DNA from 3 places in the Actinoallomurus liliacearum genome. Region 3 is predicted to be linked to each of the others. Evidence: riboswitches for the same ligand, from Rfam matches in the RefSeq annotation. Region 3 holds a riboswitch; each other region holds the start of a gene.

Region 1 (10,033 bases), on a different contig from region 3:
ACGACCCGTGGTGGCGGACGGGGTTCCCAACCGCGATCTTCATGCTCCTGGTGGCCGAGCGCCGGTGACCGCGGATTAGCCGATCTTTAAGCAATCCACCCACTAAACCGACATAACGGGGGGTAGGGCCGGGTTTCGTAGGCTCCATTTTCTTCTCTGGAGCGTCTCCGGCCGTGGGCCGACGACCTGAGCCGCGGCCGGCCGCGGCGAACCTGCCGCGATCACGGCGAATCGGCAGGTGAAGAACATGACTGATGAAGATCGGCGCAGAGCCAATCGCCTCGCTCGCACCCTGGGACTGGCCAGCCTCGGTCTGGGCATCGCCCCGCTGACCGCCTCCGACGTCGTGAGCCGGATCTGCGGCGTGGACGACTCGAGGACGGGGCGCGCGATGGTGCGCCTGGTGGGCGTACGACAGCTGGCGCACGCGGCGCTGCTGCTGGGCAGCCGCCTGCCCGGCCCGCTCGTCTGGACCCGGGTCGCGGGCGGTGTCCTGGACCTGACCACCCTGGGCCTGGCGGCCTCGAACCGGACGGGCCTCCGGCGCAACCGAGCCCTGGCGGTGACCGCGGGGGTCGTCGGGATCACCGCGGTCGACCTGTACGCCGCGGTGCGCGGGATCCGGCGCCGGGATCTGGAGCGCGTCCGCAGGAGCACCGTGCAGGCCGTCATCACCGTCAACCGGCCGCGTGACGAGGTCTATCGCTTCTGGCACGACGTGGAGAACCTCCCCGAGTTCATGATCCACCTCGTCACCGTCCGTGACCTCGGCGACGGGCGGTCCCACTGGAGGGCCACGGGCCCGCTCGGCAGGACCCTCGAGTGGGAGGCCGAGATCATCGACGACCGCCCGAACGAGCTGATCGCCTGGCACGTGACCCATGGGCTCATCGCCGGCAACAGCGGTACGGTCGGCTTCACCGACGCGCCCGGCGACCGGGGCACGGAGGTCCGGGTCACGCTGCACTACGCGCCGCCCGGAGGAGCGGCCGCCGCGGCGTTCACCCGCCTCCTGGGCGAGCACCCCGACCAGCTCGTCCGTGACGACCTGCGCAGGTTCAAGCAGGTCATGGAGACCGGCGAGGTCGTCCGCTCCGAGAGCGCGCCGGAGGGCACGCTCACGAAGCGGCAGCTCAGACAACGTCCGGCCCAGCCCATGGCGAGAGGAGCACTCCGATGAGAGCCAACTGCTGGATGGGCCGCGGGAAGGTCCAGGTACGGGACGTCCCGGACCCGCAGATACTCAACAGCCACGACGCCATCGTGCGGGTCACCTCGACGGCGATCTGCGGATCCGACCTGCACCTGTACGACGGCTTCATCCCGACGATGGAGAAGGGCGACGTCCTCGGCCACGAGTTCATGGGCGAGGTCGTGGAGGTCGGTCCGGAGGTCCGCGACCTGCGGCCGGGCGACCGAGTGGTCGTTCCCTTCCCGATCGCCTGCGGGAACTGCTGGGCCTGTGAGAACGAGCTGTTCTCGATCTGTGAGAACTCCAACCCCAACGCGGGGATGGCCGAGAAGCTCATGGGGCACTCCCCGGCCGGGATCTACGGCTACAGCCACATGCTCGGCGGCTTCCCCGGTGGGCAGGCGGAGTACGCACGGGTGCCGTTCGCCGACGTCAACCCGATCAAGATCGAGGACGACCTGCCGGACGAGAAGGTGCTGTTCCTGTCCGACATCTTCCCGACCGGATGGATCGGGGCGGAGATGGCGGACATCAAGCCCGGTGACGTCGTCGCGGTGTGGGGCGCCGGTCCGGTCGGCCAGTTCACGATCGCCAGCGCCTTCCTGATGGGTGCCGAGCGGGTCATCGCGATCGACCGGTTCCCGTACCGGCTGCACCGTGTCGAGGAGATGGGCGCGGAACCGCTCGACTACGAGGAGGGGATCGACGTCCCGGACGCGCTGCGCGACATGACGGGCGGGCGCGGCCCGGACTCCTGCATCGACGCGGTCGGCATGGAGGCGCACCACGCCACGCCGATGTACGCCTACGACCGGGCCAAGCAGGCCACCCGGTTGGAAACCGACCGGCCGTTCGTCCTGCGCGAGGCGATCATGTCCTGCCGCAACGGCGGAACCATCTCGGTGATCGGCGTCTACGGGGGGCTGGTCGACAAGTTCCCGATGGGCTCCTTCATGAACCGGTCGCTGACCATGCGGGGCGCGCAGTGCCACGTGCAGAAGTACCTGCGGCCCCTGCTGGACCGGATCCGGCGCGGGGACATCGACCCCAGCTTCGTGATCAGCCACCACATGAGCCTGGACGACACTCCCCGCGGCTACCGGATCTTCCGCGACAAGCAGGAGCAGTGCAACAAGGTCGTCCTACACCCCTGAGCGTCCGCGACGCGACCCGCCAACGGGGTCACCGGATCGACGGGGTCAGTGTCGAACGCGCGGGCTCTTGAGTCACCGCTCCGGAGCCGGAGCGATGCGCAGGACGGCGTTGCCGCTGGCGATCGCGACCAGCGTGATCGCAAGGCCGTTCATCACGGAGGTCGCGCCGGCGTTCCCTGCCAGTTGGACGCTGAGGGACGTGCCGGGGGCGGTCCCCTGCAAGCTGATGCCCTCGCCGGTGATGGCGGTCACCTTCAGCTCGTCCACCCCGAGCCTGGCCGGCACCGGGATGCGATCGTGCGGGGACACCTGGACCTCGCATCGTCCCCTCCGGCAGGCGCCGAGATCGGTGCCGTTCGCCGCGCGGGGCAACCGCGTTCCGGACCCCGCCGAGGTCCGCGGCACCGGCCAGGGCGGCGACGTCGGGCCGCTGGGCGGTACGGGACCTCCACGGGGCGGCATCGGCTCGGCCGGCCGCGTCGCCGGTGAGGCGGCCGGCGACGTCGGGCCCGTCGGGGCGCCGCCTCTCGCCCCCCGTGACGAAGCCGTACGCGACACGCCGTCCCCGCCTCCACAGCCGGTGGCGGCCAGCGCGACGACCACCGCGAGCATCGCACGCCCGATCCCGCCCATCGCCGCCCTCCCGGAGGTACCCCGCGACCCGAGCACCCTGCCCGAGCCCACATCAGATCCCTACCCTGTGCGACGACTCGCTCACCCGGCGCTTTCGGTGAGTGCCCATCACCGCCGGAGGCCGGAGCCGAACTTCCGGCCGCGCGGCCCGGTCACCGCCTCGCATGACTCCTCGCCACCCACACCATCCCGCCGGGGGTACCGCGCCGCCGCCGCGAATTCGACCGGTTCGGCCAGGTCCGGCCGTTTCTCGTCTGGAGGCCTGACAAGATCATTACCGATCTCTACACTCCGGCGCGTGTACGCCGCTCCCCCGCCTCCGCCGCCCCCGTACTCCGTGCCGCCACTGCCGGAGGGGCCACCGCCGGCCGACCGCGCCGCTCCGCGAGTGCGGCGGTTGACGGCCTGGGGCATCGACACGCTGCTGCTGTGGGGCGCGGCCGTCCTGCTGGCCGTCATGACATGGGCTCGGCTGCACGGCCAGTTGGTGGACGACCTGCCCTACAAGGGGTTGTCCGCGGCCGGTGGCCTGCTGCTGTCCGGTGGGAACGTGGAGAAGGCGGCCACCGACTTCGGCACCGGGCTGTGGGACACGTTCGTCCTCGACGTCGAGCAGGCCCTCATCCTGCTCATTCTGATCCAGTTGCTGTACCAGTTCGCCATGCACGCCTGGCTGGGGCGCACGCTCGGCAAGGCGGCGATGGACCTGCGCGTCCGCGCGGTCACCGGCGACGACCGCCGCCCCGGCCGGGGGAACGCCTTCCGCCGCGCCGTCGTCACCACCGCGGGCGGTACCGGGCTGTACTGCGCGGCCTGGATATTCCTCCTGGAGGGCCTCTTCTTCCTGGCGCTGGTCACCTGGCTGCTCGCCGTCGCCGCCTTCGCCGCCACCAGCCTGCCCGCGTTGTTCGGCGGCCGCCGCCGTACGCTCGCCGACCTGTTCGCCCGGACCGCCGTCGTCCGCGCCCGTACGTACCAGCGCGTCGCGGCGACCGCGCGGCAGGGCGCCGCCCTGGCCTGGGACGGCGCCCAGGCGGCCGGGCAGGCCGCCCGGGACACGGCGCGCGAGCAGGCCGCCCGCCTCGCTCAGGCGGAGAACATGCGGCGCGCTCTGAACTCAGAGCGCGCGGACCAGGTGCGGGGCATGGGCAGGCGGCTCGGCGGCCGGCTCAAGGACACGTATCGGGAGCGCGCGTCCGGCCGGTCGCCCCGAGAAGCGCCACCGCTCCCGAACCCCGGCCCGACGCCGGCCCTGCCGCCGCCGCGACCGCGATACGACCCGCTCCAGGGCTCGTACGACCTGCGCGCGCCGCAGGCACCGTACATCCCGCCGCAAGCGCCGCCCCCGCCCCCCGAGGAGCGGCCCCACCCGGACGACCGCTGACCAGAGCCGCCGAACACGGCGACACGGACGCCCGCGGGCGCGGCGACGCGGGACGCGGCGGACACAACGCTCGGTGAACACATCATCGACAGCGCGACAAAACGACATAAATAACTATGATTTGGAGCGCGTCGATCAGCTTCACCGAGCCTTCGTGCCGGCCACCGGACACCCGTCGCCGGGTCATCGGTCATCGGCGGGGTGCGGAAGCCTCGTCAGTGATGAAACAGCCTCAGGCCGGTGCGGACGAGCGTGATCCGGTGCTCGCGGCAGGCGGCCTCGACCTCGTCCGACCTGATCGATCCGCCGGGCTCGGCGATGTACCGAACGCCGTGGCGACGGGCGTGGTCGACGTTGTCGCGGAACGGCAGGGCCCCGTCGGAGGCGAAGGCGACGCCGTCGAGGCGGCGGAGCCACCGGGCGCGGTCGTCGGCGCTCAGCTCCCCGGCCGGTGCGGACAGCGCCTGCGCCAGGCGCTCGCCCTCGTCCGGGGTGAGGTCGCCCTCGATGAAGCGGAGCCGCCAGTTGATCCGGTCCTGGCGCCGGACGTCGGGTCGGAAGGCGAGGGCGCGAACGGCCGAATGGCGGCGCAGCCACCAGGTGTCGGTCTTGGCCCCGGCCAGGCGGGTGCAGTCGACTCGGGACTGCTGGCCGGCACCGATCCCCAGCGTCATGCCACCACGCAGGTAGCACACGGAGTTCGACTGGGTGAAGCGCAGGACCGCCAGGCCCAGCAGCAGATCCTCCGCCGCCTCCTTCGGAAGCGCGCCGTCCGTCTGGTCCAGCAGGGCGGTGGAGAGTCGGACATCGTCGCGGTCCTGGCCGAGGCGCAGGCCGAAGATCTCCCGTTCCTCCCGGGGCGGAGGAACGAATGTCTCGTCAGCCTCGATGACGATGAAACGGCCCTTCTTCTTCCCGCTGAGCCGCTCGACCGTACCCGGCTCGAAGCCGGGCGCGATGATGCCGTCGCAGAACACGCCGGCCAGAAACTCGGCGAGTTCGGTGTCGACCGGATGCGAGACGGCGGCGAAGTCGCCGTAGGACGATCTCGGGTCGGCGTCCCTGGCGCGCAGATAAGCGCTGGTCAGAGCACCGATGCCGGTTCCGGCCAGGCCGTAGGGTTCTGCGGCGACCTCGTCGACGGGCCCCGCCACCGCGACGCCCGCGGGTGAGACGTGCTTGAAGGACGCGGCCGCCGGCCTGCCGAGGGCCCGGCTCGCCTGCCGCACCAGTTGCCACCCGTTGAGCGCGTCCAGCAGGTTGATGAAGGACGGTTCTCCGTGCAGTACGCGCACCGGCCACCTGCCGGGCGCCAGGGGTACGGCGCGCGCCGTCTGGTGCGGGTTGGTCCCATAGCGCAGCTCCACGTCATGGCCTCCTCAGCGGACATCGCTGACGGAGACGCCCAGGCGGTCGACGCTCACATCGGGTCGGCCGCTCCCCGGTGGTCGTCCACCCTCGCCAGTCGCGGCCCGGCCCACCCTACTGGCAGAGCGCAGGAGTGGTCACGCCGCCATAGCCGGAGGGAGGCCACCGGACGGAACGCTCGGTGAAGCCTCGGACGGCGGCCCCCGAACTGGGACAAAGGACCCCGTCCGGGAGCCTGTCGGTCGACTTCACCGAGCCTTCGGGCCACAGGCCGACGGCGAGAAGCGCCCGCCCCAGCCACACGAACGCCGGGGACGGCGGCACGCGGCCCCCGGGGTACGTCGGCGGTGGTGTGGGTCAGCGGGCGGGGAGGCCGAGGTGGCGGGCGATGAGCATCCGCTGGACCTCGGAGGTGCCCTCGCCGACCTCCAGGATCTTGGCGTCCCGGTAGAAGCGGCCGACCGGGTACTCGTTCATGAAGCCGTAGCCGCCGAAGATCTGCGTCGCGTCGCGGGCGTTGTCCATGGCGGCGTTGGAGGCGACCAGCTTGGCGATCGCCGCCTCCTTCTTGAACGGTTCGCCGGCGAGCATCCGCGCCGCCGCCGCGTAGTAGGCGAGCCGCGCCGTGTGCGCCCGCGTCTCCATGTCCGCGACCTTGAACTGGATCGCCTGGTACTCCCCGATCGCGCGGCCGAACGCCATGCGTTCGCGCACGTACTTCAGGCACTCGTCCACGCAGCCCTGGGCGAGACCGACCGACAGCGCGGCGATGGCGATGCGGCCCTCGTCCAGGATCCGCAGGAACTGGGCGTAGCCCCGGCCGCGCTCGCCGACGAGGTTCTCCTCCGGGACGCGGACGTCGTCGAAGGACAGCTCCCGGGTGTCGGAGGCGGACCAGCCGACCTTGGAGTACTTCTTGCCGGCGGTGAACCCCGGCGTGCCCGACGGCACGATGATCGTGGAGATCTCGCCGTCGCCGGTCAGCGCCGCCACGGTGACCGCGGCGGTGACGTCGGTGCCCGCGTTCGTGATGAACGCCTTCGACCCGTTGATCACCCAGTGCCCGTCCTCGAGGCGCGCGGTGGTGCGCATGCCGCCGGGCACGTCGGTGCCGCCGCCGGGCTCGGTCAGCCCGAACGCCGCCAGCCGCTCCCCCGAGCACAGCCGGGGCAGCCACTCGCGCTTCTGCTCCTCGGTGCCGAACCGGTGGATCGGCATCGCGCCGAGGGAGACGCCGGCCTCCAGCGTGATCGCGACGGAGGAGTCGACGCGGGCCAGCTCCTCCAGCGCGATGCACAGGGCGAAGTAGTCGCCGCCCATCCCGCCGTACTCCTCGGGGAAGGGCAGCCCGAACAGCCCCATCTTCCCCATCCGGGCGACGATCTCGTACGGGAACGCCTCGCGCTCGTAGTAGTCGCCGATGACCGGCGCCACCTCGTCCCGGGCGAACGTCTCGACGGTACGGCGCAGCGCCTCGTACTCCTCGTCGAGGGTGAATCCGATCATTGGTCGCTCCCTTGTTCTCGGGACAGGGCCTGGACGACGCGGGACGGGCTGGGGCGTCCGAGGCGTTCGGCCATCCAGAGGCTCGTCTCGGCGAGGCGGTGTACGTCGACACCGGTCTCGATGCCCAGGCCGTCGAGCATCCACACGAGGTCCTCGGTGGCCAGGTTCCCCGTCGCGCTCTTGGCGTACGGGCAGCCGCCCAGGCCGCCCGCCGAGGCGTCGACAATGGTGACGCCGCAGCGGAGCGCGGCCAGGGTGTTGGCGAGCGCCTGCCCGTAGGTGTCGTGGAAGTGCACGGCGAGCCGCCCGGCGTCCACGCCGGACTCCAGCAGCGCGCCGATGAGGGCGGTGACGTGCCCTGGAGTGGCCACGCCGATCGTGTCGCCCAGGGACAGCTCCGTGCAGCCGAGGTCGAGGAGGCGGGTGGCGACCGAGACGACCTGCTCGATCGGCACGTCGCCCTCCCACGGGTCGCCGAAGCACATCGAGACGTACGCGCGCACGTCCAGGCCGCCCGCGCGGGCCCGCTCGACGACGGGCGCGAACATCTCCACCGACTCGTCGACCGTCCGGTTGAGGTTGCGCCGGGCGAACGTCTCGGTCGCGCTGCCGAAGATCGCGATCTCGGTGACGCCCGCGTCGAGGGCCCGGTCGAGGCCGCGCTCGTTGGGGACCAGCACCGGGTAGCGGACGCCCGCCGCGCGCTCCAGCCCGCCGAGCAGTTCGGCGGCGTCGGCGAGCTGCGGCACCCACTTCGGGTGCACGAAGCTCGTCGCCTCGATCACCCGCAGCCCGGCGCCGGCGAGGCGGGTGATGAACTCCCGCTTCACCTCGACCGGGACGACCGCCGATTCGTTCTGCAGGCCGTCGCGGGCTCCGACCTCGTAGACCGTGACCTTGGCGGGCAGCCCGTCGAGTGGCACGCGCATCGTTCAGTCTCCCTTCGGGGTGACGACGGCGAGGACCTCGTCCAGGGCGACCTGCGCGCCGGGCTGGACGGTCAGCTCGCCTACCACGCCGTCGACCGGCGCGGTGACGGTGTGCTCCATCTTCATCGCCTCGACGATCACCAGCGGCTGGCCGGCGACGACCTCGTCCCCGTCGGCCGCCTTGACGGCCGCGACCGTGCCCGGCATGGGGCTGCGCACGGCGCCGGCCGCGGCGGTGGTCTCGGCGGTCCGCGCGGCGAGCGGCTCGGTCTCCTTCAGCGACCAGACCCGCCCGTCCCGGCCGAGCCAGCACACGTCTCCGTCGCGGACGCACGTGAAGCGCGTACGGTCCCCGGCGTGGTCGACCAGCAGGTGCGCGCCGTCGCGGCGGGCCGCGACCCGTACCGGATCGCCGCCGTCGACCGAGACCTGCGCGTCGGCGGCGCGGCCGCGGATCCGCACCTCGCGGCCGGCGATCCGCCAGGTCGTCCAGGCGGGCTCGCCGAGCCGCCAGCCGTCCAGGACGTCCCACGGGCCGGGGGCGGGCACCTCCAGCGCGAGCATCCGCTCCAGCGCGGCCGCGGCCAGGACGTCCCCGGGGATCTCGCCGTCCGCCGGGTCGGCGGGGCGGCGCTCCACCAGGCCGGTGTCGAGCCGGCCCGCGGCCACGTCCGGATCGGCCAGCAGCGAGCGCAGGAACGCGATGTTCGTCCCGACGCCCAGCAGCGTGTACGAGGCCAGTGCCCGGTCGAGCCGGCGCAGCGCGCTCGCGCGGTCCGGCCCCCGGGCGATCACCTTGGCGAGCATCGGGTCGTACGAGCCGCCGACGACCGCGCCCTCGTCCAACCCGGAGTCGACCCGCACGTCGAGACCGTACGGCTCGTCGAGCAGCAGCACCCGGCCGCCGGTGGGCAGGAAGCCACGCGCGGGGTCCTCGGCGTACACCCGCGCCTCGACCGCGTGCCCGTCGAACGCCACGGCGTCCTGCCCGAATGGCAGCGGCTCGCCCGCCGCGACCCGCAACTGCAGTTCCACCAGGTCCAGGCCCGGCCGGCCGTCGATCGCGACCGCGCCCTCGGTCACCGGGTGCTCGACCTGCAGCCGGGTGTTCATCTCCATGAAGAAGTACTCGTCGGGGCGGTCGGCGGAGACGATGTACTCGACCGTGCCCGCGCCGACGTAGCCGACGGAGCGGGCGGCGGCGACGGCGCTGGCGCCCATCGCGGCCCGGATCCGCTCGCCGTCCGGGCCGGCGAGCAGCGGGGACGGCGCCTCCTCGACGATCTTCTGGTGGCGGCGCTGGAGGCTGCACTCGCGCTCGCCGAGGTGGACGGCGTTCCCGTGCGCGTCGGCGAACACCTGGATCTCGATGTGCCGGGGCTGGTCGATGTAACGCTCGACGAGGAGCGTGTCGTCGCCGAACGCCCCGCGCGCCTCCCGCCGGGCCGCCGCGATCGCGTCCCGCAGCGCGGCCGGGTCCTCGACCCGGCGCATGCCCTTGCCGCCGCCGCCAGCCGACGGTTTGAGCAGCACCGCCGCGCCGGAGTTCAACCCGACCTCCATCGCGGCCTCGGCCAGTTCCTCGTCGGTCAGCCCGGCCTCGTCGCGGCCCGGGACGACGGGGACCCCGGCGGCGGCGACCGTGCGCTTGGCCCGGATCTTGTCGCCCATCGCGGTGATCGCGTCCGGCGGCGGGCCGACGAAGACGATCCCGTGGTCGGAGCACGCGCGGGCGAGGTCGGGGTTCTCGGCCAAGAACCCGTAGCCGGGGTGAACGGCCTCGGCGCCCGTCCGCACGGCCGCCCCGACGACCTCCTCGACGTCGAGGTAGCTGCTCACACGTACGGCGGCGTCGGCCTCCCGTACG
Region 2 (10,033 bases), on a different contig from region 3:
GCGACGGACAGACCGAGGAGGAGCCCCTCCTCCTTGCGGTTCTCCGGTACCAGGGCGAGTCCCTGCCGCACGGCGGTACGCGGGCCCGCGACCGGCAGGGGACGGCCGCCCAGCCGGGCGCTGACCTCGCCGCGGACGGCGCCGAACAGCGCGCTCAGCAGCGTCGTCCGCCCGGCGCCGCCGAGCCCGGCGAGCCCGACGATCTCCCCGGGCCGTACGTCGATTCCGGCGACGTCGAGGAGGCCGCCGATCCGGACGCGGTCGATGGTCAGCAGCGGATCGCCGCCGGGCACGGGCCGGTCCGCACGGCGCACGAGGTCGCGCGCCTGCCCGATCATCGCCGCGACCAGTTCGTCGTGGCCGGTCGTCGCCAGGTCGAAGACGGCGACGCTGCGTCCGTCGCGCATGACCGTCGCCCGGTCGCCGATCTCGGACACCTCGTCGAGCCGGTGGGAGATGTAGATCACCGCCCGGCCCTCGGCCACCAGGTCCCGGATGACGGAGAAGACGACCTTGAGCTCCTCCGCGCCGAGGGTCGCCGACGGCTCGTCCATGACGATCACCTTGGCGTCACAGGTCAGCGCCTTCGCGATGGCGGTGAGCTGCTGGGCGGCGATGGGCAGGTCGCGCACCCGCGCGTCCGGTGAGAACGACCCGCCGACCCGCTCGATGAACTCGGCGGCCAGCGCGGACCGCCGCCGGCGCCGGACGAACGGACCACTGGCCGGCGCCCGCCCCAGGAACAGGTTCTGCGCGACCGTGAGGTCGGGCGCGAGGTCCAGTTCCTGGTAGATGACGCTGATCCCGGCGGTGATGCCCTCGTGCGGACCGGCCAGACGCAGCGGCCGGCCGTCGAGGAGGATCTCACCCTCGTCCGGCCGGTACGAACCGGCGAGGATCTTCATCAGGGTGCTCTTGCCGGCGCCGTTCTCACCGAGCAGGCAGTGGACCTCGCCCGCGTGGACGGACAGGTCGGCGCCGGCGCAGGCGACCGTGCCGGGGAAGCGCTTGACGACGCCCTTCATCTCCAGGAGAGGTGTCATGCGGCCTCCTCCGTCGGCGGAGCGACCAGAGAGGCTGCGCTCATGATTCGCTCGCTCCGCTCACTCATGCGGCCTCCTCCGTCGGCGGAGCGACCAGAGAGGCTGCGCTCATGATTCGCTCGCTCCGCTCACTCATGCGGCCTCCAGCAGGTGGTCGGCGGTGCGATGGTCGGTGACGAGGACGTTGCAGATGCCGCTCGCGACGATCGCGTGGCAGACCCGGTGCTTGGCGGCGCCGGCGGCCACGGCGATCGACGAGGTGCCGGCGCGCAGGTCCTCCAGCGCCACGCCGAGGGTGCGGCGATCGAGGTCCTCGCGGACGACCTGGCCGTCCGTGTCGATGAACCGGCCGACGACGTCGCCGACGCTCCCGGCCGCGGCGAGTGCGTCGACGTCGGCGGAGGTGAGGTAGCCGGACTCCACGAGCACCGAGTCATGCGTCAGCGCGCCGGGGCTGAACAGGTAGGCGCCGCAGTGCCGGGCGAGTTTCAGCACGTCGGCCACTGACCGTTCGCTCTCCAGCGCCGCACGGGTCGCGTCCTGCTCGACGATGGCCGGGACGGGCAGCAAGGTGACGGTGCCACCGCCGTGATGGGCGATGCGGCTGGCCATGTCGGACGCCGACGTCGGCCTGCGCGAGCGGCTCAGCCCTCCGTTGACCTGGACGACGTGCACGCCCCGTGCCCAGCCGGAGGGGATGTGGCCGGCGACCGCGTCGAGCGTACGGCCCCATGAGACGCCGAGGGTGCGGGGCGCGGGGCGCAGGTCGGCGAGGTACTGCGCCGCCGCGGACGCCACCCGGTCGCGCAGTTCGACGTCGTCCGCGGTGTCGTCGGCGGGGACGACGACCGCGTCCCGCAGGCCATAGCGCTGGGTCAGGGCGCGTTCCAGCGCGTGCCGGCGATGCCGCGGGTGGACGATCTGGATCCGCACGATGCCGGCGGCGCGGGCCTCGGCGAGCATGCGCCCGACCTTCCAGCGGGTCAGGTGCAGCGCGCGGCCGATCTGCTCCTGCGTCAGGTCGCCTTCGTAGTACATCTCGGCGACGCGCAGCAGTTGGTGCTCGTACTCCGGTTCCTCGGCGGTCATCGCCGTCCCCCGCTCAGGGCGTGGGCCAGGTCCCGGGTCGCCTCCGTGGCCTGCCGGTACAGCGCGTAGCCCTCGTCGTAGGCGTCCGCGGGGGACGGCTCGACGAGCGTGGTCACCGGCGTGAACGCCGCCGCCGCGGCGGCCAGGTCCGGATGCTCGTCGGTGACGGCCGCGGCGATGACCGCGCAGGCGCGCAGCGTCAGGTTGTCACCGGCCACCAACCGCAGCGGCCGGCCCAGCACGTCCGCGGTGACGCGCAGCCACAGCGGGTTGCGGCGAATGCCGCCGGAGACATAGATGTCCTCGACCGGCACCCCGGCGTCCAGGAAGGAGTCCAGGACCTGACGCGTCCCGTACGCGACACCTTCCACGGCCGCGCGGTACAGCTGCGCCGGTGTGGTGCCCAGCGTCAGCCCGAGAACGGCGCCGCGCAGCCGGGGGTCGCGCAGCGGCGTCCGGTTGCCCATAAAGTAGTCGAGGACGACCAGCCCGTGCTCGCCGGGACGGACCCGCTCCGCCTCGGCGAGGAGTTCCGGCAGCCGCTCGCGCGTTCCGCCGAGGATGTCCTCGCACACCCAGCGCAGCACGGCGCCGGCCGATACCTGTCCCCCTTCGACGAGCCAGAAGCCGTCGCGGAGGGCGTCCGGGTACGGACCCCAGATGGCGGGGGTGAACACCGGTTCCTCAATCTCGGCGACGAAGGCGTTGGACGTGCCGCAGACCATCGACAGGCGGCCCGGCGACAGGCCTCCTGTCGCCAGCAGGGACATGTGCGCGTCGATGCCGCCGACGGCGACGACCGGACGGCCCCGCAGCCCGAGCTCCGCCGACGCCCCGCGGGTCACCTCACCCGCGGGCGCGCCCACCGGCAGCACGACGGGCGGCAGCTTCTTCGCCAGATCCGGCACGCCGAGCAGGTCGTACAGCCCGGCCGGATACCCCTCGCCGCGCGCGACGTGATTGGCCTTGCAGCAGGCGTTCATCCGCGAGCCGGTCCACGTGCCGGTCAACCGCCAGGTCAGGTAGTCGACCGCCTCGACGATGCGGGCGGCGGAGCGGTACGTCTCCGGCTCGTTGCGCGCCAGCCACATCGCCTTCGGGACCAGCCACTCCACGGCGTCGGCCCCGCCGGCGTAACGCAGCACCTCATGGCCGCTCTCCGCCGTCAGGTCGGATTCGGCACCGGCCCGGGAGTCCATCCACAGGATCGCCGGACGGAGCGGGCGTCCCGCCTCGTCGAGCACGACGACCGTCGAGGCGGTCGTCGCCAACCCGACGCCCGTCACCTCCGGGTCGCCCGCCGTCGTCAGCGCCGTACGAGCGGCGACGACGATGGCGCGCCACCACTCGTCGGGGTCCTGTTCGGCCCAGCCCGGTCGCGGGTACCGCGTCGGGTACCCGTGCTCTCCGGTGCCCAGGACCCGCCCGTCCGCGTCGAACACGGCGACGCGGGCCCCCTCCGTCCCGAGGTCGATCGCCAGCAGCGCGGTCATGTCTCCTCCCCCGGCCGGAACAGCACCTTCGAGCTGAAGATCGAGCGTTCGCCGAGCCGGCGCATCGTCTCCGGGAGCGCGTCGAGACCGAGCTCGTGCGTGATCATGAACTTCCAGCGCAGGGATCCGGCCGCCATGGCGTCGGCCGTCGCCCGCCATTCGTCGCCGGGGAACGGCGCGGAGAAGGAGTTCCACGCGCCGTGGAGGCTGATCTCGCGGCGGAGGAAGGTGTTGAAGGTCGATTTGGCGAACTCCACCGGGGCGTGGGGGATCCCGATGAAGGCCGCCTCACCGTGCCGGGCGCACAGCGCGGCCGCCAGGTCCACGGTCGCCGGGTTGCCGGCCGATTCGATGACGACGTGGTAGCCGTCGCCCGCGAGGTCACGCGCCTCCTCCGCGCCGGTCGCGGTCTGGCCCGCCCCGGCCTCGCGCGCCATCGCGACCTTCTGGTCGTTCACGTCGACCGCCAGCACCTCGGAGGCACCCGCCAGCCGCGCCCACTGCACCGCGAACAGGCCGATCGGCCCGGCCCCGATCACGGCGACCCGCTGGCCGATGCCGAGCCGGGTCCGCCAGATCGCGTGCAGGGCGATGGCGGCCGGGTCGATCATCGCGGCCGCCTCCGGGGCCACCCGGTCGTCGACACGGAAGAGGTTCGACGACGGCACCGTGACGTACTCCGCGTAGGCGCCGTCCCGCCTGCTGCCGAAGTAGTCGTAGTCGGCGCAGAGGCTGAACTTCCCCTGCCGGCAGGGGTCGCAGGCGAAGCAGGGGATCAGCGGAGGCACGGACACTAGGTCGCCCTCGGCCACCCCGTCCGCGCCGGGACCGGTCGCGACGACGACGCCGGCGAACTCGTGTCCGCAGATGATCGGCATCCGGTGGGCGCCGGCGCTCAGCATGCGGGCGATGTCGGAACCGCACACCCCGCAGGCCGCCACCTTGACCAGCGCCTCCCCCGGCCCCGGCTCCGGCCTGGGCACCTCCTCGACGCGGATGTCGCCGGGCGCGTGGAGGACGGCCGCACGCATGGTCTCAGGCACGAACGTTCCTTTCTGTGGATCTGTCCCGGGTCACGAGGAGGACCGGGCGAAGACGGTGGCGCCGGCGAGTCCGGCGGCGTTCGACGGATCGACGAGGGCCGTGCCGGCGTCGACGTAGGAGGGCGCCTGCCCGCCGTCGTGCGCCTTTGCCGCGGTCTGCACGGCCAGTTCGCCCTCATGGATCGGGTCGTTGAGCGCGGTGGCGACGTACTGCCCGTTCGGGATCTGCTTGACCGCCTCCATCAGCCCGTCGACCCCGGCGACCTTGACGTCGGTGCGCTTGTTCTCGCGCAGCACCTGCAGGACCCCGAGCGCCATGTCGTCGTTGTGGGCGTACACGGCCTTCACGTCGGGGTTCGCCTGCAGGAGGTCCTGCATCGCGGTGACCGCCTTGGACCTGATGTAGTCGCAGTACGGCCCCTCGACGATCTTGATCTTCGGGTTGGACGCCACCCCCTTGTGGAAGCCGTCCCGGCGGTCCCGGGCCACCGCGCCACCGGCGTCGCCCTGGATCTCGATGACCTTGCCGCCGGCGGGCCCGAGCGCCTTGGCGACCCGCTCGCCCACGATCTGGCCCATCTTCACGTTGTCCCGGCCGACGTGGGAGAGCGCGCCGGAGGGCACTGGGCGGTCCACGGTGATGACCGGGATGTTCGCCGCCTTCGCCGCGGCGAGGCCGGGGGCGACGCCCTTCGGATCGACCGGGTTCACCAGCAGGACGTTCACGCCGCGGGTGATCAGGTCCTGGATGTCGTTGTTCTGCTTCGTGACGTCGCCGTTCGCGTCGGCGAAGAGCAGCTTCGCCCCGGCCTTGGCCGCGGCCTGCTGGGCGCCGTTCTTGAGCTGTACGTAGAAGGGGGACTGCTGGGTGACCTCGCTGAAGCCGATGACCAACTGGCCGCTCTTCTTGGTGTCCGCGGCCGAGGTACCGCCCGGCTGCGTCGACACCGAACACGCCGTCGCGGCCACGGCGATCGCCGCAACCGCCCCAACAAGGGAGATCCTTCGCATTCTGCCCTCCAGGTCCGTTTCTGGGCACCAGACCGTAGGCGCGGCGTTCACAAGGGCGCAACATGTGCGTAATACTTTGCTCATGTGAGCGCGGTCACCTCGTCCCCCGACCGCTGAAGATGGCGAACATCGCAGCTGACCTGCGGATCCACTGCTCCGACGGGGCGGCCGATCGAGCCGACGACCACGCCGCGGTCCACGCGCGTTGAGACCCGCCGCCCCGCTCCGCCAAACCCCGACCGCACGTCACCGCCCCTGCGGCCACGGCATGGTCACCGGCGTCCGCTGCGCATAAAACGCACAGGACACCAGGGATCAGGACGCGCCCCATGCGCCATTACCGACGCGGATGATCAAAAGGTCGTGATCGCACCGGGGAGGCCGTCGAACTTGTGCCTCACCTCGGGCCTTGCCATTCTGCCGAAATGTGCCGAAAAAGGTATCGGCGCGCTCCATGAAGAGCGCGCCGAACCTCCGCCGCAGATCCTGGCCGAGCATGAGCGATCGCCCGTAGGCGCCGCCGTCTCAGCGAGGTCCGCGCCTACATGAGCCGCGCCAGACCATGCGCCGCGTCGAGCGGCTGATCGCACTCTGAGCGCCGAAGATCACGGCCGGATCCTCGCCGACATCTTGGGACCTCATAACGGACGGCAAAACCACGCCGAACGCCCGCGAACATCGGGACGCACCGGAGCCGCGCAGGGGAATTCATCCGGCTTTCTCGTCGGATTCCAGGCCCAGTTGGCGGGCCGCGGCCTGCACGGTCTGTTCGAGCAGGACGGCGATGGTCATGGGGCCCACACCGCCGGGGACCGGCGTGATGAGGCTCGCGCGGGTGAGGGCGGTCTCGAAGTCCACGTCACCGACGTTGCCGGGGTTGTAGCCGGCGTCGATCACGACGGCGCCGGGCTTGACGTCCTCGCCGCGGATGAACCGCGGCCGGCCGACGGCGGCGACCAGGATGTCGGCCTGCCGCACGATCGACGCCAGGTCGGCCGTGCGCGAGTGGCAGTACGTGACCGTGGCGTCGCCGGCCAGCAGCATCATCCCCACGGGCCTGCCGAGGATGGCGCTCCGGCCGACCACGACGGCGTGCCGGCCCGTGAGCTCGACGTCGTACTCCTCCAGCAGCCGCATGATGCCGCCGGGCGTGCAGGACGCGAAGCCCGGCAGCCCGAAGCTCATCGCGCCGAACGAGTGCAGCGTGAGCCCGTCGACGTCCTTCCCCGGCGCGATGGCCTCGAAGGCGGCGCGCTCGTCGATGTGCGGTCCGACCGGATGCTGGAGCAGGATGCCGTGCACTCCAGGGTCCTGCGACAGGGCGGTGACGGCGTCGACCAGCTCCGCCGTCGTGGTGGTGGCCGGCAGTCCCACGTGCCGCGAGGCGATGCCGGCCTTCTCGCAGCGGGCGCGCTTCATGCGGACGTAGGTCACGGACGCGGGGTCGTCGCCGACCAGCACGGTCGCCAGGCACGGCGGCGTGCCGGTCTCCCGGGTGATCTGCGCGGCCCTGGCGGCGCTGCGCTCGACGATGCGGCGGGCCGGGCCCGCGCCGTCCATGAGACGGGCGGTGTGCGTCTGGGTCACGGGCTGCTCCTGAACGGTCTGCGTGAGGGCGGCCCAGGCGCACGGCACGATCGAGCGGGCCGCTCCCCGGTGGTGCTCCACCTCAGCGCCAGTCACGGCCCGAGATTCACTCTAGTGACTCCGCTCGCACCGGGAACACTCTCTGGGGCAGGACTCGCGTTCCCGGGGGGTGTTCGATGACGATCTCCGAACGGTCGGCGGCCGGTGTCACCGTGCCGGACACGAAGCTGGCCGCCGAGGCCACCGAGTTGATCCGCGACGTCACGGACGAGCTGATCTACCACCACTCGCGGCGGGTGTACTGGTTCGGCAGTCTCCAGGGCCGGGCGCGCGGCCTGAGCTGGGATCCGGAGCTGCTCTACATCGGCGCGATGTTCCACGACGTGGGCCTGGGCGAGGCGCACCGCGGCAGCGGGCGGCGGTTCGAGGTGGACGGCGCCGACGAGGCCCGTCGTTTCCTGCGGCGACACGGTGTGCCCGAGGACAGCGTCCGGCGGGTCTGGACGGCCATCGCCCTGCACACCACACCCGGCATCCCCGAGTACCTGGAGCCGGAGGTCGCCCTGGTCACCGCCGGCGTCGAGTACGACGTGCTGGGCATCGGCTACGACTCCATCAGCGACGCCGACCGGGCGGCGGTCGTCGCGCTGCATCCGAGGCCGGATTTCAAGCGGCGCATCCTCCGGGCCTTCACCGAGGGTGTCGCGCCGCGCCCCGAGACGACCTTCGGCAACGTCAAGGCCGACGTCCTGGCCCACTACGTGCCCGGTTTCACCCGCGGCGACTTCGTGACGACCATCCTGGAGTCGCCCTGGTCCGAATAATGGGGTTCGGTCATTCGCCGCAGCTCAGTACGGTGTGCCGGTGATCACTGAAGCGACCTGGGCGATCGGCCCCGAACCGGTCGAGACGGCGGGGCTGCTGCGGACCTATTTCACCGACGTCGCCTCGCGCTACTACGGCAGGCCGGCCACCGAGGCCGAGGTCGACGCCGCGATGGCCGAGGATCCCAGCGACGACCTCGCCTGCTTCCTGGTGGGGCGGTACGCCGGGGTGCCGTCCGGCTGCGTCGGCCTGCGGCTGATCTCCCCCGGCGTCGCGGAGCTGACCCGGCTGTACGTCATCCCGGCCGGGCGGCGCACCGGCGGCGGCCGCGCGCTGCTGGCGGCGGCCGAGGACGCGGCGCTCCGGCTCGGCGCGCGCACGATGCGCCTCGACACCCGCCGCGACCTGGTCGAGGCCCGCGCCCTGTACGCCGCCCAGGGATACCGGGAGATCGAGCCGTACAACAACGGGCCGTACGCCGACCACTGGTTCGAGAAGCACCTCGGCCACTGAGCCCCCGGGCCCTGATCCCTGGCGATCGCTGCCCCTACGGCGCAGTGAACGCCAGTGAGCGAATTCACTACCGTCGCACGAGCGGCCCGGGACCCCGGAAGGGCGGGAGGCGGTATCGCAGGCGCTCAGCGGAGGTGACCGGACGCCCGCAGGTCGTCGAAGATGAGCTGATCGACCGGGGACACCCGGTCACGGTCGGCGTAGGAGAGCCAGACGACCTCCTCGATCTCGCTACTGGGCTCGAGAGTGCCGTGATAGTCGCCGATATAGCAGGTCATCCGCACCGTCACGCCGTCCCGATGGCCGTGCGCCTGCGCCTCGTACGTGCCCAGGGGCGCCACCGTCTCGGGGACGATCGAGACGGTGAGCTCTTCCCGGACCTCGCGGGCCAGGGTCTGCATGTCGCTCTCCCCCGCCTCCCGCTTGCCGCCGGGAAAGTAGTAGGCGTCCTTGCCACGCGAACGCGTGCTGAGGACCCTGCCATCCTCGACCCTGACCCACGCCACCTTGTCGATGACCGACATCTCGCCTGCTCCGATCCCCGGACGACCCTGACCCGCCCGACCCTACCGAGCGTGGCACGCGCCGCCCGGGGGCGGGCGTCGCGGGCCGCCGTGGAGCGCCGGGCGAAGCCGGGCGGCTCGGGTCGCGTGGGCATTTCGTGACCATCCACCAGGCCCTTACCGGATCACCGTGCGTCTTCGTCGGTCTCGGGGCGGCGCTCCGGGGCGCCGGGGACGACGTCGCGCTCGCCGGGCGCGATGACGCCCGCGCCGGTGTCGCGCGGGGTGCGCTGGACGGCGTTGAGGACGTGGTAGCCGAGCAGGACGGCGACGGTGCCGAGCGCGATGCCCTGCAGCGGGAAGTCGCTGGTGATCTTCAGGGTCACGTTGCCGATGGCCAGAATGAGGCCGGCGGCGACGGGGACGAGGTTGACCGGGTCGCCGAAGTCGACGCGGTTCTCGATCCAGATCTTCGCCCCGAGCAGGCCGATCATGCCGTACAGCACGACCGTGATGCCGCCGAGGACGCCGCCGGGGGTGGCGGCCACCAGCGCGCCGAACTTCGGGCACAGGCCGACCAGGACCGCGACGATCGCGGCGACGTAGTAGGCGGCGGTCGAGTAGATGCGCGTGGCGGCCATGACGCCGATGTTCTCGGCGTACGTCGTGGTCGGTGCGCCGCCGACGGCGGTCGCCAGCACGGTGGTGGCGCCGTCCGCGGCGATGGCGCGGCCGAGATACGGGTCGAGGTCGGCGCCGGTCATCGCGGCGACGGCCTTGACGTGGCCGGTGTTCTCCGCGATCAAGGCGATCACCGGGGGCAGCGCGACGAGGATGGCCGAGGTCTTGAAATCGGGGGCGTGGAAGTGCGGGAGGCCGAACCAGTCCGCCGTCTTGACGCCGCTCAGGTCGACGCGGAAGTGGGT
Region 3 (10,033 bases):
GCTGTCGTTCGTCACCTCCGCCGTGGGAGAACAGAACCGGGTCAAGACGGCGGGCGCGCTGCGCAGCATCCGCAACGCGGGGTTCACGCTCGGCGCGCTGCTCGCGTCGCTCGCCCTGCTGTCCCCCGGCCGCGTCTCGCTGCTGTGCGTCGTCCTCGGCAACGCCGCGTCGTTCATCCTCGCCGCGGCGCTGCTGCGCGGCATCGTGCTGCAGAACCCGCCTAAGCCGGTGCGCAAGCCGAAGGGCGAGGCGCCCGACCGCGTGCGCACCCGCCCCGCGTTCCTCGTCTCGGCGGTGCTGACCGGGGTGCTCAGCATGCACCGGTTCATCCTGTCGATCGGCCTGCCGCTGTGGATCGTCTCGCGGCACCTGGTGCCCAAGCCGATGGTCAGCGTGCTGGTCGCGATCAACACCGTGCTCGTCGTCCTCCTGCAGGTGCGGATGACCCGGCAGACCGACGACGCGACCGGAGCGGCGCGGGCGCTGCGCAACGCGGGCTGGATGCTCCTCTGCTGCGCCCTGCTGCTCGTCGCGGCGGACGGTCACCTGCCGATCGCGCCCTGGACCGCCGGCGCCGTCCTCGTGGTCGGCACGCTCGCCCTGACCTTCGCCGAGATGTGGCAGGCGGCCGGCACCTGGGGGTTGTCCCTGCTGCTGTCCCCCGAGGCGTCCCGCACCCGCTTCCTGTCGGTCTTCAACCTCGGGACCTCGCTCCTCGACGTGACCGGCCCGTTCATCATCACCGCCCTCGTCCTGCCCACCGGGCGTACGGGCTGGATCGTGCTCGGCGTCGTCCTCGCGGCCGCCGGGGCGGTGTCCCCGCGGGTCTCGCGGTGGGCCGAACGGGAACGCGTCCGGCACGAGCGGCCGACCGTCGCGGCGGAGACGACCACCACGCCCTGACTTCACGACACGATTGGACCGGACCGAAGATGTTCCCTCACCTGGTGTTCGTCGGGGCGCGTCCCGAGATCATCGGCAAGCTCCTCGGTGTGCCCGTCACGCTGACCGCCATCGTGCGCACCGGCACCGACGAGACCTTCGAACGCAAGCTCGCGCTGCGGACGTTCAGCACCGACGTCACCGACGTCGACGCGCTGCTGGCCTGCGCCCGGGAGATCCACGCCTGGCGGCCGATCGACGCGATGATCGCGGCCACCGAGCACGCGCTGCTGCCCACCGCGATCGTGGGCGAGGCCCTCGGTGTCCGGGTGAACCCGGTCGAGGCCGTGACGCTCGCGCAGGACAAGGCGGCGATGCGGCGCCGGCTCGCCGAGCGCGGCGTCGAGACGATCGCCCACCGCGTCTGCACCGACGTCGAGGAGGTACGCGAGTTCCTCGACACCTGTCCCGGAGGCGTCCTCCTGAAGCCGGCCGACGGCAACGGGGGCCGGGGCGTCGCCCTCGTCCGGACTCCGGACGACATCCCGAACGCCTGGGCGCACACCGCGCCCGAGTCCCGCACGGCGGGCGTGCTCGCCGAGGAGTTCCTCACCGGGCTGGAGACCAGCGTCGAGACGATGAGCGCCGGCGGGCGGCACCGCGCGCTCATCGTCCCCGCCAAGCACACGTCGGGACCGCCGCACTTCGTCGAGATCGCGCACCAGATGCCGGGTGAGCACCCGCCCGAGGTCGTCAAGACGGCCACCGAGGCCGTGTTCGCCGCCCTCGACGCCATCGGCTACATGTGGGGCCCCACCAACACCGAGGTCATGATCGACGGCGACCGGGCCACCGTGGTCGAGATCAACCCTCGCTGGGGCGGGGCCCGGTACTGGGAGATGCTCGAGCTGGTCGTCGGCGTCGACATGGCCGAGGCCACCGCCCTGGCCTACGCGTACGACCGGCTGCCGGCCCCCTTCGACGTGCCGGCCGCGACGTGCGCCGTACGGCTCCTGACCCCGCCTCCCGGCCGGATCGTCGCGATCACCGGGCTGGACGAGGCCACCGCCGTCGACGGCGTCGTCCGCATCGGCGAGCTGAACCGGGTCGGCGACGTGATGCCCTCCCTCACCGACTTCCGGGGACGAGCCGGGTACGTCCTGGCGACCGGCCCCGACCGGCGGGCCGCGGCCGACATCGCCGAGCACGCCGCCTCCCTGATCGACATGCGGACGATCCCGGCCGCATCGAACGCGAAGGATGACGCCTCCATGCGCGACGACGTTCGGCAGACCCTGAGCAAGCTCCTGCCCGGCGTACGGTCCGACCTCGACGCCCTGATCCGGATCCCCTCCGTCAGCGCCGATCCCGCCCACGCGGCGGACGTACGGCGTTCGGCGGAGCTGACCGCGCGGCTGCTGAAGGAGGCGGGCGCGGCCGACGTGGAGATCCTCGACGACATCGAGGGCGGCCGCCCCGCGGTCGTCGCGCACTTCCCGGCGCCGCCGGACATGCCGACCGTGCTGCTGTACGCGCACCACGACGTCCAGCCGACCGGTGACCCCGGCGGCTGGACGAGCCCGCCGTTCGAGCCGGAGGAGCGGGACGGGCGCCTGTTCGCCCGTGGCTCGGCCGACGACAAGGCGGGCATCGCCGCCCACCTGGCCGTGCTCCGGTTCTTCGGCGGCCGGCCGCCGGTCGGCGTCACGGTCTTCGTCGAGGGTGAGGAGGAGATCGGCTCGCCGACGCTGGGCGCGTTCCTGGAACGGCACCGCGACAAGCTCACCGCGGACGTCTGCGTCCTCGCCGACTCCACGAACCTCGACGTCGGCACGCCGTCCCTCACGACGACCCTCCGTGGGATGACCGACGTCATCGTCGAGGTACGGGCACTGGAGCACAGCGTGCACTCCGGCATCTACGGCGGGGCCACCCCAGACGCCCTGACCGCGCTGTGCCGCCTGCTGGCCACCCTCCACGACGACGAGGGCCGGGTCGCCGTCGAGGGCCTCGTCTCGGCGCCCGCGCCCGCGGTGGACTACCCGGAGGAGCGGTTCCGCGCCGAGGCGGGCCTGCTCGACGGAGTCCGGCTGCTGGGCGACGGCACCGTCGCCGAACGCATCTGGACGAAGCCCGCGCTGACCGTGCTGGCCATCGACGCGACCCCGGTCGCCAAGGCGTCCAACACGCTCACCGCGACGGCCCGCGCCAAGGTCAGCCTCCGCCTCGCGCCGGGCGAGGACGCCCCGGCCGCGCAGCGGAAGCTGATCGAGCACCTGCGCGACCGTGCTCCCTGGGGCGTCGAGGTCGAGGTCACCGCGGGCAAGGCCGGCCGGCCGTACGCCGTCGACACCACGGGCCCGGCGTTCGAGGCGGCCCGCAGCGCCTACGGCCTGGCGTACGGCGGCGACCTCGTCCACGTCGGGATCGGCGGGACGATCCCGTTCATCGCGGAGTTCGCCGACGCCTTTCCCGACGCCGCGATCCTCGTCACCAGCGCGGGCTCCGACCCCGACTGCCGGGCGCACGGCCTCGACGAGAGCCTGCACCTGGGCGACTTCGAGAACGCCTGCCTGGCCCAGGTGCTGCTGCTCATCGAGCTGGCCCGCCAGAACGACAAGAACCAGCCGGCCCGCGCGATCTGACGGACCGGCCCATCGGCGAGGACGAGCCTGGCGGCGGCGCCGCCAGGCTCGTCGGCTCACCGCGCGACGGAGCGGGGGCAGGGACGGGCGCCGGGATCAGCGCTTCTCTCGGGACATGAGGGAAGAACCCGGCGTGCCGTCGGCTGCCGGGTCCTTCTCATCGGTCGCGGGTCAGGGCGTCGCGGCCCAGCCGGGCATGGGGAAACCCCCGAGCAGCTCGCGGATCTCCGCGGCGACCTTGTCGAGGGCCGCCTCGTCGTCGGCGGACGCGACGGCCTGGTCGATCGACGCCGCGACGAACGGCATGTGCTCCTCGGTGAGGCCGCGAGTCGTGATCGCGGCGGTGCCGAGCCGGATGCCCGACGGGTTCCACGGCTTGCGCGGGTCGAAGGGCACCGTGTTGAAGTTCAGCTCGATGCCCGCACGGTCGAGCGCCTTGGCCGCCGGCTTGCCGCCGATCTCCTTGTTCGTGAGGTCGATCAGGATGAGGTGGTTGTCGGTCCCACCGGAGACGAGGTCGAACCCGCGCTCGGTCAGCGCGGCGGCAAGGGCCCGGGCGTTCGCGACGATCTGGCGGGAGTACGCCTTGAAATCCTCCTGGGCGGCCTCTTTCAGCGCCACCGCGATCGCGGCGGTCGTGTGGTTGTGCGGGCCGCCCTGCAGGCCGGGGAAGACCGCCTTGTCGATCGCGGTGGCGTGCTCCTCGGTCGTCAGGATCATGGCGCCGCGCGGGCCGCGCAGGGTCTTGTGCGTCGTCGTGGTGATGACGTCCGCGTGCCCGACCGGCGACGGGTGCGCGCCGCCCGCGACGAGCCCGGCGATGTGCGCGATGTCCGCGACGAGGACGGCGCCGACCTCGCGGGCGATCTCGGCGAACGCTGGGAAGTCGATCGTCCGCGGGATCGCGGTGCCGCCGCAGAGGATGACCTTCGGGCGTTCCGCACGAGCGAGGTCGCGTACCTCGTCCAGGTCGATCCGGCCGGTCTCGCGGCCCACGCCGTAGTGCACCGGCCGCAGCCATTTGCCGGTGATCGACACGGGCGACCCGTGGGTGAGGTGACCGCCGTGGGCGAGCTCCAGCGACAGGAACGTGTCGCCCGGGTTCAGGAACGCCAGGTGGACGGCCAGGTTGGCAGGCGAGCCGGAGTACGGCTGGACGTTGGCGTGGGCGGCGCCGAACAACTCGCGGGCACGCGCCTTGGCCAGTTCCTCGACGGGGTCGACGACCTGCTGGCCCTCGTAGTAGCGCTTGCCGGGATAGCCCTCGGAGTACTTGTTGGTGAGGACGGAGCCGGTCGCCTCCAGCACGGCGGGCGAGACGTAGTTCTCCGAGGCGATGAGGCGGATCTTGTCGTGCTGCCGTTGCGCCTCGGCCTCGATCAGCCCGGCCACGTCGGGATCGGCGGCGGTGAGGTGGGACAGGGGCGGCTGGTGCATGGGGCCTCCAGATACGGGCTCCCAGCACCCAGGCGCGCGGTGCCAGATCTGTTCGCTCCCCGGTGGTGAACTCCACCTCATGCGCCAGTCGCGGATCACATCCTAACGGACGGCTCCGCCGTCGATCGGGATTTCGCGCGGGACGCGTTCGGCCCGGTTCCGCCGAGGCGGGACCGGGCCGAACGGTGCTGCGATACGCGGAGCTAGTTGCGAGCGCGCTGCATCGCCGCGTGGATGGCGGCGCGCTCGGCGCGCAGCTTGGCCAGCGCCTCCTCGAGGATGGCCTCGCCGTCGGCGTCGCTGCGCCGCTCCTTCACGTAGGCGAGATGCGTCTTGTAGGGCTCATTGCGCGGCGGCGCCGGCGGGTTCTCGGGGTCCTTACCGGCGGGGAACCCGCACCGGGGACAGTCCCACTGGTCGGGAACCGCGACGTCGGTCGCGAAACTCGGCCGGGACTCATGCCGGTTCGCGCAGTAGAAGCTCACCCAGACGCGCGGGGCCGCCTCACCACGCTCGGCCTCTCCCATCGGGCCAGCACCGACTCGGCTACCCCGAATAGCGTTGCCACTACCCACGGACTACTCCTCGCTTCCTTTGCCGCCGCTGCGCGAAGCGGCGGCCGTCAACACACTGCGGGTTTGGCTCGTACTCAGCCGTGATGGCCGTGCTTGAGCAGCAGACCCAGCGCGATGATCGACGCGAACCAGATCACGCCCGCGCCGATCGTGAACCGGTCGAGGTTCCGCTCGACCACGGACGACCCGCCGAGCGACGAGCTGATGCCGCCGCCGAACAGGTCCGACAGCCCACCGCCCTTCCCCTTGTGCAGGAGGACGAGCAGCACCATCAGCGCGCTCGTGATGATGAGCACGATGGAGATTGTGATGATCACAGCAGTTCAGCGCTTTCGTGATTCACCCCGCTGCTCGCGGGGAATGTTCGCGTATTCAGGTCATCCGCTATCGAGGGTACGACGTTCCACCGCGTGGTTCAGCAGAAACGCGCAGTCTGATGCGCAAGATCACACGGGTAGCTCGCGATACCTGCAGATCTTGACGAACTCCCCCGCGTCCAGGCTCGCTCCACCGACGAGCGCTCCGTCGATGTCCGGCTTCGCCATGATGCCGGCGATGTTGCCGCCCTTGACGGAGCCCCCGTAGAGGATGCGGACCTGATCGGCGAGGTCTCCACTGTACAGCTCGGCCAGCCGCGTGCGGATCGCGCCGCAGACCTCCTGCGCGTCTTCCGGCGTGGCGACCTCGCCGGTGCCGATCGCCCACACCGGCTCGTACGCGATCACGATGCGCTGCGCCTGGTCGGCCGGGACCTTCTGCAGACCGCCTTCGACCTGGGCGAGCGTGTGGGACAGGTGCTCGCCGGCCTTGCGGACCTCCAGACCCTCGCCGACGCACAGGATCGGCGTCAGGTCGTCCTTGAGGGCCGCCTTCACCTTGGCGTTGACGAGCGTGTCGTCCTCGTGGTGGTACTGGCGGCGCTCGGAGTGCCCGGCCAGGACGTACGTGCAGCCGAGCTTGGCGAGCATCGCGGCGGAGATCTCGCCGGTGTAGGCGCCCTTCTCGTGCGGCGAGACGTCCTGCGCGCCGTACACGAGCTTGAGCTTGTCGGCGTCCACGAGCATCTGAATGCTGCGGATGAAGGTGAACGGCGGCAGCATCGCGACGTCCACCGCCTCGTAGTCGGCGTCCTTGAGGCCGAAGGCGACCTTCTGGACGTGCGCGATGCCCTCGAAGTGGGTGAGGTTCATCTTCCAGTTGCCGGCGATGAGCGGCTTCCGCTGCTGCGGGGCGGGTTTCGATGCCACGATCAGTCCTCCAGGACGGACAGGCCGGGCAGCGTCTTGCCCTCGAGGTACTCGAGGCTCGCGCCGCCACCGGTCGAGATGTGGGAGAAGCCGTCCTCGTCGAGGCCGAGCTTGCGCACGGCCGCGGCCGAGTCGCCGCCGCCGACCACGGTGAACGCGTCCGAGGCGATCAGGGCCTCCGCCACCGCGCGGGTGCCGCCGGCGAAGGCGTCGAACTCGAACACGCCCATCGGGCCGTTCCAGAAGACGGTGGCCGCGTCGGCGAGCTTGCTCGCGAACAGCTCACGGGTGCGCGGGCCGATGTCCAGGCCCTCGCGGTCGGCCGGGATCGCGGTGGCCTCGACGGCCTCGTGCTCCGCGTCGGGGGCGAACTCGGTGGCCGCCAGCACGTCGACCGGCAGGACGAGGTCGACGTCGCGCTTGGCCGCCTCCTCGATGAACCCGCGGACCTGGTCGAGCTGGTCCTCCTGCAGCAGCGACTTGCCGACCTCGTGGCCCTGGGCCTTCAGGAAGGTGTACGCCATGCCGCCGCCGATGATCAGGCGGTCGACCTTGCCGAGGAGGTTGGCGATGACGCCGAGCTTGTCGGAGACCTTCGCGCCGCCCAGGACGACGACGTACGGCCGGGCGGGGTCGCCGGTGAGGCGGCGGAGCACGTCGACCTCGGCGGCGATGAGGCCGCCGGCCGCGTGCGGGAGCCGCTGCGGCACGTCGTAGACGCTGGCGTGCTTGCGGTGCACGGCGCCGAAGCCGTCGCCGACGTACAGCTCGGCGAGCGCGGCCAGGCGGTCGGCGAACTCGCCGCGCTCGGCGTCGTCCTTGCTGGTCTCACCGGCCTCGAAGCGGAGGTTCTCCAGGAGGGCGACCTCGCCGTCCTGGAGCGCGTCGACGGTGGCCCGCGCGGAGTCACCGACGGTGTCGGTGGCGAAGCGGACCTCGCGGCCCAGCAGCTCGCCCAGCCGCTCGGCGACGGGCGCCAGCGAGAACTCCGGCTTCACCTGCCCCTTGGGGCGGCCGAGGTGGGCGCAGACGATGACGCGCGCGCCCTTGTCGGCGAGCTTGTTGATGGTCGGGACGCTGGCCCGGATCCGGCCGTCATCCCCGATCACGCCGTCCTGCAGCGGAACGTTGAGGTCCGAACGGACCAGCACCCGCTTACCGCGCACGTCGCCGAGATCGTCGATCGTGGACATGCTCATTGATCGCACTCCTGGTCGTGTCGGAACGAGCGCAGCAGGTCCGGGACCTGCTGCGCTCGTTCGTGGGTTCGCCGTCACCGGCTCACGGCGCACTCGCGCCGATCACTCGGCGCGCGCCCGCCGCCCTCGGCTCAGAGACGGGAGCCCACCAGCTTGGTGATGTCGACGAGGCGGTTGGAGTAGCCCCACTCGTTGTCGTACCAGCCGACGACCTTGACCTGGTCGCCGATCACCTTGGTGAGCCCGGAGTCGAAGATGCAGGACGCCGGGTCGGTGACGATGTCGCTGGAGACGATCGGGTCCTCGGTGTAGGTGAGGATCCCGCGCAGCGGGCCCTCGGCCGCGTCGCGCAGCGCCGCGTTGACCTCCTCGACGCTGGTCTCGCGGCCCACCGTGACGGTGAGGTCGGTGGCCGAGCCGGTCGGCACCGGAACGCGCAGCGCGTAGCCGTCGAGCTTGCCCTTGAGCTGCGGCAGCACGAGGCCGATGGCCTTGGCGGCGCCGGTGCTGGTCGGGACGATGTTCAGGGCGGCGGCGCGGGCGCGGCGCAGGTCCTTGTGCGGGCCGTCCTGAAGGTTCTGGTCCTGGGTGTAGGCGTGGATCGTGGTCATCAGACCGCGCTCGATGCCGAACGTGTCGTGGATGACCTTGGCCATCGGGCCCAGGCAGTTGGTGGTGCAGGACGCGTTCGAGATGACCGTGTGGAGCGCCGGGTCGTAGGCGTCGTCGTTCACGCCCATCACGATCGTGACGTCCTCGTTCTTGGCCGGCGCGGAGATGATGACCTTCTTCGCGCCGTTCTCGACGTGGACCTTCGCCTTGTTGGCGTCGGTGAACAGGCCGGTCGACTCGATGACGATGTCGACGCCCAGGTCGCCCCAGGGCAGCTTGGCCGGGTCACGCTCGGCGAAGGCCTTGATGGACTTGCCGCCCACGGTGATCTCGTCCGCGCCGGCCTTCACCTCTTCGGACAGCCGGCCGAGGATGCTGTCGTACTTCAGCAGGTGGGCGAGCGTGGCGTTGTCGGTGAGGTCGTTGACCGCCACGATCTCGACATCGCCACCGGCGGCGTTCAGCGCTCGCCAGAAGTTACGGCCGATGCGGCCGAAGCCGTTAACGCCAACCCGGATGGTCACGGCACCGATCTCCTCATGCTTCGCGCCCCCGGAGGCACCCAGGGGCCTGTGAACCTGACGTGTGCTCTCGTGGTCGACCCTACCGAACCCGTCGTGACGTGACTGTAACCACCGGGCCGGAACGACCGGTCCGCCGCCCTGCCGGGAGCCAACATCCGAATGGCGGGCGGCGGACCATGCCCAGCGTAATTGGTCTAGACCTAATGGTCTAGACCAAATCGATACAGATCGCCCCATACGTCCCCTAGTGATTCGCATCACTCCAGGCCGTCGCCGACGGGGGCGACCACCACGGCGCCGAGGATCGCCCGTCACCGCGGTGCCTCGCCGAGTACGTCGCCGGTACGACCACCGCCCCGACCCGGCGTGGGTCACCCGCCGGGGCCGGCGGACGCGAGCCGGCCCGCGCGGGCGTCGAGATAGCGCTTCTCCGGCACGCTCGTCGCGTACCGGGCGGCGGTCCGGTACGCGTCCAGGGCCTCCTGCCGGCGGCCCGCGGTCTCCAGCAGGTGGGCCCGTACGGCATGGAGCCGGTGGTGGCGCGCCACGCGGTCGTCGGCCTCCAGGCCGGCGACCAGGTCCAGGCCGTGCCGCGGACCGTGCACCATGGCGACGGCGACCGCCCGGCCCAGGGTGGTCATCGGGTTCGGCGCGACGCGCTCCAGCAGCTCGTACAGCGCCAGGACCTGCGGCCAGTCGGTGTCCTCGACCCGCTCGGCCTCGTCATGGACCGCGGCGATGGCCGCTTGGATCTGGTACGGCCCGAGCTCGCGGGTGCGGGACAGCGTCGCGGTGATGAGGGCGACGCCTTCGGTGATGAGGCCCCGGTCCCAGCGGCCGCGGTCCTGCTCGGCCAGGGGGACGAGCGAGCCGTCCGGGCGCGTACGGGCGTCACGGCGGGCCTCGGTCAG

Evidence for each region. A riboswitch is a leader RNA that binds a small molecule or an ion and turns the genes downstream of it on or off. The one in region 3 is predicted to bind ZMP and ZTP.
Region 1: linked by a shared signal. The riboswitch ahead of ABD978_RS31815 (phosphoribosylaminoimidazolecarboxamide formyltransferase) and the one ahead of ABD978_RS02245 (serine hydroxymethyltransferase) in region 3 are both predicted to bind ZMP and ZTP.
Region 2: linked by a shared signal. The riboswitch ahead of ABD978_RS23465 (bifunctional 5,10-methylenetetrahydrofolate dehydrogenase/5,10-methenyltetrahydrofolate cyclohydrolase) and the one ahead of ABD978_RS02245 (serine hydroxymethyltransferase) in region 3 are both predicted to bind ZMP and ZTP.

Annotation. Positions count from the first base shown of each region.
Region 1 is NZ_BAABHJ010000027.1:45,908-55,940, forward strand. It holds gene ABD978_RS31790 (class I SAM-dependent methyltransferase) at 1-68, shown strand, start outside; gene ABD978_RS31795 (SRPBCC family protein) at 248-1,180, shown strand; gene ABD978_RS31800 (zinc-dependent alcohol dehydrogenase) at 1,177-2,346, shown strand; gene ABD978_RS31805 (hypothetical protein) at 2,419-2,655, opposite strand; gene ABD978_RS31810 (RDD family protein) at 3,278-4,363, shown strand; gene ABD978_RS31815 (phosphoribosylaminoimidazolecarboxamide formyltransferase) at 4,579-5,730, opposite strand; ZMP/ZTP riboswitch at 5,760-5,842, opposite strand; gene ABD978_RS31820 (acyl-CoA dehydrogenase family protein) at 6,089-7,237, opposite strand; gene ABD978_RS31825 (hydroxymethylglutaryl-CoA lyase) at 7,234-8,166, opposite strand; gene ABD978_RS31830 (acetyl/propionyl/methylcrotonyl-CoA carboxylase subunit alpha) at 8,170-10,033, opposite strand, start outside.
Region 2 is NZ_BAABHJ010000016.1:151,244-161,276, reverse strand. It holds gene ABD978_RS23490 (sugar ABC transporter ATP-binding protein) at 1-1,043, opposite strand, end outside; gene ABD978_RS23485 (sugar-binding transcriptional regulator) at 1,176-2,132, opposite strand; gene ABD978_RS23480 (FGGY-family carbohydrate kinase) at 2,129-3,625, opposite strand; gene ABD978_RS23475 (galactitol-1-phosphate 5-dehydrogenase) at 3,622-4,668, opposite strand; gene ABD978_RS23470 (substrate-binding domain-containing protein) at 4,699-5,679, opposite strand; gene ABD978_RS23465 (bifunctional 5,10-methylenetetrahydrofolate dehydrogenase/5,10-methenyltetrahydrofolate cyclohydrolase) at 6,388-7,266, opposite strand; ZMP/ZTP riboswitch at 7,291-7,372, opposite strand; gene ABD978_RS23460 (HD domain-containing protein) at 7,443-8,090, shown strand; gene ABD978_RS23455 (GNAT family N-acetyltransferase) at 8,131-8,604, shown strand; gene ABD978_RS23450 (NUDIX hydrolase) at 8,730-9,128, opposite strand; gene ABD978_RS23445 (uracil-xanthine permease family protein) at 9,293-10,033, opposite strand, start outside.
Region 3 is NZ_BAABHJ010000001.1:475,883-485,915, forward strand. It holds gene ABD978_RS02235 (MFS transporter) at 1-904, shown strand, start outside; gene ABD978_RS02240 (M20/M25/M40 family metallo-hydrolase) at 934-3,528, shown strand; gene ABD978_RS02245 (serine hydroxymethyltransferase) at 3,700-4,965, opposite strand; ZMP/ZTP riboswitch at 4,985-5,067, opposite strand; gene ABD978_RS02250 (RNA polymerase-binding protein RbpA) at 5,169-5,540, opposite strand; gene secG (preprotein translocase subunit SecG) at 5,615-5,857, opposite strand; gene tpiA (triose-phosphate isomerase) at 5,987-6,793, opposite strand; gene ABD978_RS02265 (phosphoglycerate kinase) at 6,790-7,980, opposite strand; gene gap (type I glyceraldehyde-3-phosphate dehydrogenase) at 8,118-9,122, opposite strand; gene ABD978_RS02275 (RNA polymerase sigma factor) at 9,494-10,033, opposite strand, start outside.